Regions from separate parts of the Microcoleus sp. S13_C5 genome, predicted to be linked through region 2. Evidence: riboswitches for the same ligand, from Rfam matches in the RefSeq annotation. Region 2 holds a riboswitch; each other region holds the start of a gene.

Region 1 (3,278 bases), on a different contig from region 2:
GTTTCTGAGCGTCTAGAGTCGGTCAGTCTGGTACTCTTGATTACCATCAACTCAGATTATCAGGATCTATCCCCAACTCTCGCAATCGCTGAGCTAGTCGATCGGCGCGCTGCGATTCCTGTTGGGCGCGCAGCGCTGATTCTTTTACCTTTTCTTCAGGAGTCAGATAACGTTGGCCATCGGCATCATACCAATACAACCACTCTCTTGTCACCCCAGAATAATTTCCCCTTTCACAACCAATCCCCAAACCAATTTCTGGCATCCAAACTGGATGTCCTGGCTGTAACTCGTACTTCCCATTGACTAACTTGTGTACTTCTAAACGGGGTTTACGACGGCGGCGGGAAGAATAAATGACGTAATAAACTACGCCTAAAGCTTGATATTCCTCCAACTTTGTGCTGTATTCCTTGCGATAAGTTGGGGAAACAACTTCTAGCACAAAAGTCGGCAGAACATTTTCATCCCACAGCACGTAACTGGGGCGCAATTCTTCGTCGTAAAACCTTTCTACTCCTAAACTTAAGAAAGCATCGGGGACAATGGGCGGTTCGTCAGGGTGATGATAAATACCCATATCTATGCCAAAAAACCAGTCCATGCGTTCTGACCAAACTATGAGCAATATTGCTTTTAACAACCCTGGTATTAGCTCTTGCAGTTCGTTATCCACAGGCGTTTCATCCGAGTCTGGTAGTTCATCGGCGGAGGGCAAGTTCCTCGGCAAGTTGTACTGTAACATTGCGGCTTTCCTCAAAACTCATTAATATTATACCGTTGACTTGTTTGGCGATAGTATTTATTGAACGAACCGCCAAGACGCGAAGGAAAAGAAGAGAATATGATAGGTAATTTTGACTGAGTTAATCTGAATGAATTTTTGTAAAATATTTGCTGAGACTTACGCGATCGACTAAACTATGTCTAACCAGTCGGTTCTAATGGGGAGCAGCCATTAGAGGAAACGGGGAAAGTTCGGTGCAAGTCCGGCGCTGTCCCGCAACTGTAATGAGAGTCATGTCGCTTTCTGAGTCAGGATGCCCGCCGATGTGTTAGTTTACATAGTCTCATCTGCGAGGTTCAGTGTGAAGACCAGAAATCGGAAATTGGTCAGCTTGGGATTGATGGCTGGCTTGAGTTGTTATATTGTCCTGGCATCGGCAACGCCCGCCGCAGCTATGCACATTTCGGAAGGTTTTTTGCCGATGCAATGGGCTGCGTTTTGGTGGATGGTGGCGTTGCCTTTTTTTGCCTTTGGGTTGCGATCGATTACTCGCATTACAAAAGAACACCCGGAACTTAAACTATTGCTGGCTTTGGCGGGTGCGTTTACTTTTGTGCTTTCAGCTTTAAAAATTCCTTCGGTAACGGGCAGTTGTTCTCACCCGACGGGTACCGGTTTGGGTGCAATTTTGTTCGGCCCTTCGGTGATGGCTGTACTGGGGGCTTTAGTTTTGTTGTTTCAAACGTTACTGTTAGCGCATGGTGGCTTGACAACGCTGGGAGCGAATATGTTTTCGATGGCGATTGTCGGCCCTTTCGCTGCGTATTTTATCTATCAATTGCTGTTGCGAACTGGTAGGCAGCGGGCGGCAATTTTTTGTGCGGCGGCTTTGGCAGATTTGCTGACTTATGTGACGACTTCGATTCAATTAGCATTAGCTTTTCCCGCAGCCAGTGGCGGTTTTATGGCTTCGTTTCTAAAGTTTGCTGGCATCTTTGCTATCACTCAAGTACCTCTGGCTATTAGTGAGGGATTGCTGACTCTATTGGTCTGGAATTGGCTGCATTCTTACGGGAAGCAGGAGTTGGAAACTTTGAAATTATTGAGACAGGACTCATAAGCCGTGAATCAAAAACCTACAAAAAATCACCAATCTACTTCCCGGCAAAATTTACTGTTGGCTGGCGCGGTGATTGTTCTGGCAGCGTTTCCTCTCGTTTTTGTGCGGGGTAAATACGGCGGTTCGGATGACCAAGCTAAGAAAGCAATTACCGAAATTCAACCGGGTTATAAACCTTGGTTTAATAATTTGTTTGAGCCCGCTAGTAGCGAAATTTCAAGTCTATTGTTTGCGTCTCAAGCGGCGATGGGGGCTGGCGTAGTTGGGTACGTCCTTGGGTTGTATAAAGGCCGATCGCAATCTCGGCAGCAGTCTGATCGTAAATCGTCGGAATGAACCATCAAATTGATAGTCTGGCTTATACAAATCGCTTGCGGGGGTTGCCGTCATCTCACAAGTTATCCTTTGCGATCGCCCTTTTAATTCTGTCTCTAGTTTCTGGGGCGATCGTCCAATTGTCGATCGCCCTTTGGTTGGCCGTCTGGATCGTCATTTATGCGGGTATTCCGGGGAAACTGTATTTGCGGTTGCTGTCGCTACCGTTGATGTTTTTGCTGACAAGTTTACCTGCTTTGGCGCTGGGTGCGGTTGCGAGCGATCGTATCCCCGCAATTCAGTGGGATATTTGGCAAGGTTGGGGCATTAGCATCGGCACTTTTTATCTGTATGTAAGTCGCACAGGAATATACCAAGTGAGCTTGCTATTTGCCCGCGCCTTCGCATCGACAAGTTGTATGTATTTCATCCTCTTGACGGTTCCATTTACCGAAACCTTGCAAATTCTCAGACAATTACGGTGTCCAGAGTTAGTCACAGAACTGCTATTACTAATGTATCGGTTTATTTTTAGCTTATTGGCGATCGCCGATGAACTTTGGATAGCACAAAACTCTCGCTGTGGCTACCGCACTTGGAAACTGGGAATGAACAGTTTAAGCATTTTAATCGGGCAATTGCTTCAGCGAACTTTGGAAAACTACCGTCAAGTTTCGTTGAGTTTAGCGTCACGCGGCTTTAATGGAGAACTGCGCGTTTGGCATTCTTACCCTTACAAGCCTTCGCGAAGATATATATTTGAAGCTTTGTTTGGGTGTACATTTTTAACTTTGTTAAACGTGCTATTTCAACATTAAATTACTCGTTCCCAGGCTCTGCCTGGTAAGGCAGAACCGGAGGATCTGCCTCCAATTTCCCCTTCGCCACGCGAGGCAGATCCTCTGGAAATCGGTTCCCAGGCAGAGCTTAGGAACCAGTCAAATTCCCTGCCCCCGGACTTAATATATGACTTTTATGAACATAATTAATGAATTTAATGAATTGACTTCAAAAGAAAGCTGTTGAATAATTGTAGTCAACACTTATCTTGTGGAAATCCTATGATAAATAAACGACTCCTCAAAAAAATAGTTTTTTTGTTAATGGCTTCATTAA
Region 2 (3,278 bases):
GTTTCTTGGGAACCGCCACAAACCCTTTAATCCGATAGATTTCCTCCTGCTGCATTAAGGATTGCAGTTTTTTCACCAAAGCTTCAGGTTCAAATTCGCGATCGGCAATAAAGAAAGTCGAGTTAATATCATCATCATGTTCGTGTTCCTCCTCAGTGTCGTGGTGACTCGGACGAGACTCCAAATCATCCTCAACCGCCGCATTAAATCCCATTAGCACATCGGGGTTAATTTCGCCACCTTTGCAAGGCACAATTTTCACACTCGGACGCAACTCTTGTTGCAACCAGCTTTGGACTTTCTTGTGAGTTTCAGCATCTACGCGATCGACCTTCGTTAAAAGTACCATATCGGCACAGGCTAACTGGTCTTCAAACAATTCCTCGATCGGAGTTTCGTGATCTAAACTAGAATCAGCCTGTCGCTGTGCCATCAAAGCATCGATATCACCGACAAAAGAACCGCTAGCAATAGCTTCGCAATCGACAACAGCAACAACACCGTCCACTGTAGCACCGGTGCGAATTTCCGGCCAGCGAAAAGCTTGAATTAAAGGTTTAGGAAGTGCGAGACCCGAAGTCTCAATTAAGATACAATCAATTTGTTCTCGGCGCTTCAACAATTCCTGCATAGTCGGCAAGAATTCCTCTTGAACAGTGCAGCAAAGACAACCATTTGTTAGTTCAACAATATTGCTGCCCACATTTTCTTCTTCGTCGCAAACTTGGCAATCGCGCAGCAATTCTCCGTCAATACCGATTTCGCCAAATTCGTTAACCAGAACAGCAATGCGGCGACCTTGATTATTTTGCAATAAGTGGCGAATTAAGGTAGTTTTGCCGCTACCGAGAAAACCAGTGATGACAGTAACAGGAATTTTGTGCATTGATAATTTTGTGCTTATTTGGTGGTGGGATATCTCGTTCCCAGGCTCTGCCTGGGAATGCTAATCTAGAGGCTCTGCCTCGCTGGAGTAAAGGAGCGCTTTTAATACGAGGCTCTTCCTCCTCTGGGTACGCGTTACCAGGCCAAGCCTAGGAACGATAAGGAAAAAACTAAAGTCCTTACTACAAAGCTATCTAATTTGGTAGTGGTGGAATCTTTGCTAAAACACCTTTTTTCAGAGCTTGAGGACGCTCAGACCAAGGCAACAAACCGTCCGGTTTAGCATAGTATTGACCCGCGCATTCGAGTACCGCCTCGACGCTTTCCGACTCATTTGCTGGTAAATCACCAAACAGATAAGTGTACTTTCCAACAGCAGCAAAAGACACCGCACAAGAGTGACTGCAAGCACTCATGCACTCAACCTCTTGAATCTCAAACTTATCATAAAACTCCCAATCTTTAGCGAGTTGCGACAAATTTTCCATGAATTGTTGACCGCCGCTTTTGCCTTCGCGCTTGCCGTTTTTCCAAACACTAGCGCAAGCAGTGCAAACAAACAGACTGTGCTTTGTGCGTACAGCCGTGTTAATTCCATCCATCATCCGTACCTCGCAGATGCGTTCAAAAGTGAGTTAGATATCGGCGGGCATTCTGACTTGAGAAACCACAAGGGTTTCATTACAGTTGCGGGACAGCGCCGGACTTGCACCGAACTTTCCCCGTTTCCTCTAACGGCTGCTCCCCGCTAGAACCGATCGCGAAATCACATCATACCGCACTTGCCGCCTTTTTTCAAAAAAGTTATGTTGGTAATGTCGATCCATCCCAAAAAAAATAACTCTTTGTGGAACAGGCATCTTGCCTGTTGCTGACAGGATATAACCCCACAAAAAAAAATAACTCTTTGTGGAACAGGCATCTTGCCTGTTGCTGACAGGATAGAAGCCCATCCAATAAAAATTCACTGTTTGTGTAACAGGCATCTTGCCTGTTAATGACGGGCTAGAAGACCATCCCACAAGAACATTACTACAAACTATATGAACGCCTTCCCCGATTTTTCCACTCACGGCTATCAGATTGAAAAAAAACTCGGACACAACAGTCTCGGCGGCCGAGTTACATACTTAGCGAAAAATACGAATACTCAACAAAAATTAGTGGTAATTAAGCAATTTCAATTTGCCCAATTAGGTGCTAGCTGGACAGAATACGAAGCTTACGAACAAGAAATTCAAGTTTTGCAAAATCTGGATTCCCCGGGCATTCCCCGCTATCTCGATTCTTTTCAAACTAACAGCGGTTTCTGCATGGTGCAGGAATACAAAAATGCCGAATCTGCTGTCGCGCGGACTTTTTCGCCGCCGGATATCAAGCAAATTGCGATCGCAACTTTAGAGATTTTAGTTGACCTGCAATCTCAGAAACCGCCGATAATTCACCGCGACATTAAGCCAGAAAACTTGTTAATAGATGACGAACTCCACGTTTATTTAGTAGACTTCGGTTTTGCTCGGCTAGGAGGTGGAAATATCGCGGCTAGCAGCGTCGTCAAAGGCACGATGGGATTCATGCCACCCGAACAAATGTTCAACCGAAAATTAACAAAAGCATCCGACCTTTACGGCTTGGGGATAACGCTGATTTGTTTGTTAACTGGGACAAAATCGGCGGATGTCGGTAATTTAGTTGATGCCAATTATGGCATTCATTTCCGGCATTTAGTACCGCCATTGCAGCAAGGTTGGATGAATTGGCTGGAAAGGATGGTAGCGCCGAGATTGCAAGACAGATATCCATCGGCTGCGGATGCTTTAACTGCGCTAGAATCTTTGGATGTCAGCAGCTTGCCGAAAGTGAGAATTGAGCGCGATCGCATTCAATTCACTGCTACTGAATATGGAGAAATCTTAACACAAACTATTGCAATTAGCAACCCAATTCCCGATACAAGGCTTTGTGGCAGGTGGCAAGTCGCGCCGCATCCGAACGATCCGCCCCACACGCCCTACGACCACTCTTGGATCTCCTTTGAACCGCAGGCATTTGAAAGCAATGATATCGAGTGCACAATCGCCGTCGATACGAGCCAATTGCTGGCAAGTCAAACTTACAACCGCCAAATCATCTTGCGCGCAAATTCTGAACCAGAAACTCATACAATAGAATTACAAGTCACCACATCTGCCCTACCAGTACCGCAAAGAACTAACGCTTTGTCTGTCAGCAGGCTGGCTTTTATGTGCAGTTTTATTTTAGCAGGTTTTATGCTGCACCAGATTGCAAGCCCCAACTTCTTTGACGACAAAGATACCGAGAATTATATTGTTACTACCATTTTTATGAGTGTATTATTGGGAGTGTCAGTTGCTGAGATCACAAGCACGACC
Region 3 (3,278 bases), on a different contig from region 2:
AAACCGATCAGTTGTCGGGTGTGACGCGGATCGAGATAGGCGGTAGGTTCATCTAACAGCAGCAGTTTCGGCTTGAGAACCATGATATCGGCGATGGAAACCCGCTTTTTCTGCCCCAAACTGAGATTGTGAATTGGTTCGCGGGCGAGTTCGCTTAGATCGAATTGGTCGATCGCCTGCTGTACCTGTTGAGCAATTTCGGATTCTCTCAAGCCTAAATTGTACAATCCATAGGAAATATCTTCTTCTACCGTCGAAGCTACTAATTGATGTTCGGGATTTTGAAATACGAGTCCGATTTGTTGGCGCAGTTGCATCAAAGATTTGCGATCGTAGCGAAAGGGTTCACCTTGCCAGCTAATGATTCCCTGTTGCGGTTGATATAAGCCATTTGCTAACAGAAAAAATGTAGTTTTGCCACAGCCATTTTGACCGATCAGCCCGCACCGTTTCCCAGCGGGGACTTTGAGATTTAAACCCTGAATTGCTACTCGCGAACCGCAGGGATAGGAGTAGGAAGTGCCAGCGAATTCGAGAATCCATTCAGACATATTCGTTATTTTTTATTTTTTATTTTGTATAGCCTTGTTCCCAGGCATAACCTGGGAATAAATACCCGGAGGCTATGCCTCCAATTACCGATTACCGATGAATTATTACCAATTATCGATTACCGATTTCCATTGTATTTGTGTCAGCCTCGATCAGATTTTGACAACTGCCAAAGTTGCATTTCATAACAGAGATGTTGCTCAAAAAGTTGGCCCGCCTCCAATCCTTCAACCACCAGCTTCTTGAACCAGCGACGAAATATCCAGCGCAGGAATTTGTGGACGGGGGGAACTGTGATCGCAATCAAATCGGCAACATAGATCATTGTATTTAGTCCATACCTGCGGAAAGTATCGACATACAAATCGATGGTAGGCAAAATATGGGCCGAAATATCCTCACTTTTTACTAAACTGAATCCAGCCTGCTTTAATGCTGCATGAAGTTCCGTAACAACATGACAATTAGAGAACATTCCCTCTTTATAATTAGCATCAGATCGCAGCATATCGGCCAGCAACACGTAGCCACCATGATTGAGGATTTTGGCGGCACCCTTAGCAATATCAACAGCCGACATATACTGGCTACTTTCGCTAAAGAGAATAAGATCGTAGCAATGGGTTGCTTTGAAGTCTTCAAACCTCGTGAGGTGGAAGATTGCCCTATCGCCCGTACACTTAAGAAAGCGCTGTTGTTGGAACGGATCGGGTGCGAGCCCTTCGACTGCAAAACCTCGATCGAGCAAATAAGCCGCATTTCCGCCAATCCCGCAGCCCACATCGAGTATCGTATGAGTGCCTTTGGGGATAGCATCCAACAGTTTTACAGTATAAGCTTGCTGAGCGAGGCGCAATCGTGCGATCGTTAGTTCGTCAGCGGGCACAGGTAGGGTTTCCCAATAGCCGTAGTGAAGGTAGGGCGAATCTGTCAGGCCCAAATAGTAATTAAGCGCTGCATTTTGGTAGCGAGTTACCTTAGAAATTTCGATTGATTTTGGCTGCGACATTCGGAAAATTTAGTAAGTTTTAGGATTTAGGGCAGAGTTGAAATTCTTCCCAGCGCTTGCATACTTGTTCATAGCACTCAACAGGAGAAATTGCCAACTTTTGCAACAAATTGATATCAATCTGACCGTTGGCGATCGACAAAAATATAATTGCTTCCTTGGGCTGGTAGCTATCAATGATTTGGAGCAGATTTGAAACAGTGTTTTCCTCTAGTTCTAGTTGTTGCAAATAAGCAGTTGCGTGCAATTGGGAAATAAATTGCAGCTCGTACTTTATAGTATCTACACTCCAATTCACAGAACCGTTAATGGGAGTATTGATGTTGCAAGCAACCAAGCCTCGTCCTTGATGCAAAAAGCCATTCCAAGCAGTATGTCCGATTTGCAAAATATTCTGGTGAATAAACAAGTTTTGCCAGTAGCCAAAACTCCCCTGCCAAACACTATCTTCGATTCGCATTTTTTTTTCATTAAAATAAGATACGCTTCAGAACCCCGAGCGAATTACAGCAGCGTTCATCTGTGTTTATCTGCTGATATCTGCGGTTAAAAAACCCCAATCCAATAATTTAAAAAATAATAAACTCACCATCATCCATACCTCGCAGATGAAAAACAACAGGTAAACAAATCGGCGGGCATCCTGACTCAGAGATGCAATGATCTCATTACAGTTGCGGGACAGCGCCGGATTCGCACCGAACTTTCCCCCTTACGTCTGATGGCTGTTCTCCATCAGAGCCGATCGATATACGGGGATATTACCACTATTTGGGATATTTGACAAAAAAGCTATCCGACATCTGCAACAATTCTTATGAGGAGTAGAGGCTAGGCATCCTGTCGGCCTTTGACTTCCTTTTCAATTCTATATTGTGATTCGGTGTGTCGCCCGTCATCAGAACCATCTCCCCATTGATAAATTCATGCCGATTCTGAGAATTGACTTCAGCTTCTAGATATTCTTCAGCCCTGTAGGTTTTGGTTTCAACTGGCGCGATTATATACAACGCTCTCCTTTAATTTTCCATTTTATTTTCTCTTAATAATCATGTTAATTAACATAAAATTAGATTTTAATCATGCTAAGAAACAGGCAAGCTGCCTGTTCCACAAAGAGGAAATTTTATTGTGGGGCGGGCAGGAGAGCCCGCCCCTGAAAGGCTGATTGAGAATGTGCAAGATGTGAGTCCGATCGCACTTAACCAACTCACCGCAGCGGGACAAAGTTATAGCCAGTGCTTCCACCTTGTTTAACTTGCACTAAAATCGGCTTACCAGCCCGATCGCCTGTGGGCAAAAACTTCACATCCTCGCTTGATCCCGCTGCCGAGAAATTCGGATTTCTGAGTGCTTGTTGCAAGCCTTCCCGCGTATTGCTTTGCCGCAATCCAGCGATCACAGCTTGAGTTGCGTCAAAACTCGTTGCTGTTCGCCAATTTACTACTCCTCCCCAGCGCTGACTGGCATTTTTTGGGAAAGTGCTGCCGGGATTAGTTTCAGGATGCCAGGAAACAGACAAAACAAGCCCGTCAATGTCTTTTTGCCCGTCTTTTAGCGTTTGAAAGGTGTAAAGAGTTGAACTGCCGTAAAGCGCCAATTTGCCTTGATTTGCACGGGCTAGATCGATCGCGCGATCGAGGCGCTCGATGTAGGGTGCTAGCATCAATCCTTCTGCTCCTTTGCTAACAGCATCGGCAATGGCATTGTAGGGATT

What was found. Region 2 has a riboswitch for cobalamin ahead of QUA04_RS01740 (DUF1636 domain-containing protein). Riboswitches for the same ligand answer to the same signal wherever they lie in the genome.
Region 1: another riboswitch for cobalamin. It lies ahead of QUA04_RS23775 (energy-coupling factor ABC transporter permease); the one in region 2 lies ahead of QUA04_RS01740 (DUF1636 domain-containing protein).
Region 3: another riboswitch for cobalamin. It lies ahead of QUA04_RS23805 (hypothetical protein); the one in region 2 lies ahead of QUA04_RS01740 (DUF1636 domain-containing protein).

The regions. Positions count from the first base shown of each region.
Region 1 is NZ_JAUBPR010000121.1:6,015-9,292, forward strand. Features, by position in the region: gene QUA04_RS23770 (Uma2 family endonuclease) at 47-745, opposite strand; cobalamin riboswitch at 920-1,066, shown strand; gene QUA04_RS23775 (energy-coupling factor ABC transporter permease) at 1,128-1,847, shown strand; gene QUA04_RS23780 (energy-coupling factor ABC transporter substrate-binding protein) at 1,851-2,183, shown strand; gene cbiQ (cobalt ECF transporter T component CbiQ) at 2,180-2,980, shown strand; gene QUA04_RS23790 (DUF2207 domain-containing protein) at 3,224-3,278, shown strand, end outside.
Region 2 is NZ_JAUBPR010000003.1:50,851-54,128, forward strand. Features, by position in the region: gene cobW (cobalamin biosynthesis protein CobW) at 1-886, opposite strand, end outside; gene QUA04_RS01740 (DUF1636 domain-containing protein) at 1,080-1,490, opposite strand; cobalamin riboswitch at 1,513-1,659, opposite strand; gene QUA04_RS01745 (protein kinase domain-containing protein) at 1,929-3,278, shown strand, end outside.
Region 3 is NZ_JAUBPR010000121.1:13,013-16,290, reverse strand. Features, by position in the region: gene QUA04_RS23815 (ABC transporter ATP-binding protein) at 1-551, opposite strand, end outside; gene QUA04_RS23810 (methyltransferase domain-containing protein) at 695-1,561, opposite strand; gene QUA04_RS23805 (hypothetical protein) at 1,581-2,021, opposite strand; cobalamin riboswitch at 2,178-2,322, opposite strand; gene QUA04_RS23800 (ABC transporter substrate-binding protein) at 2,772-3,278, opposite strand, start outside.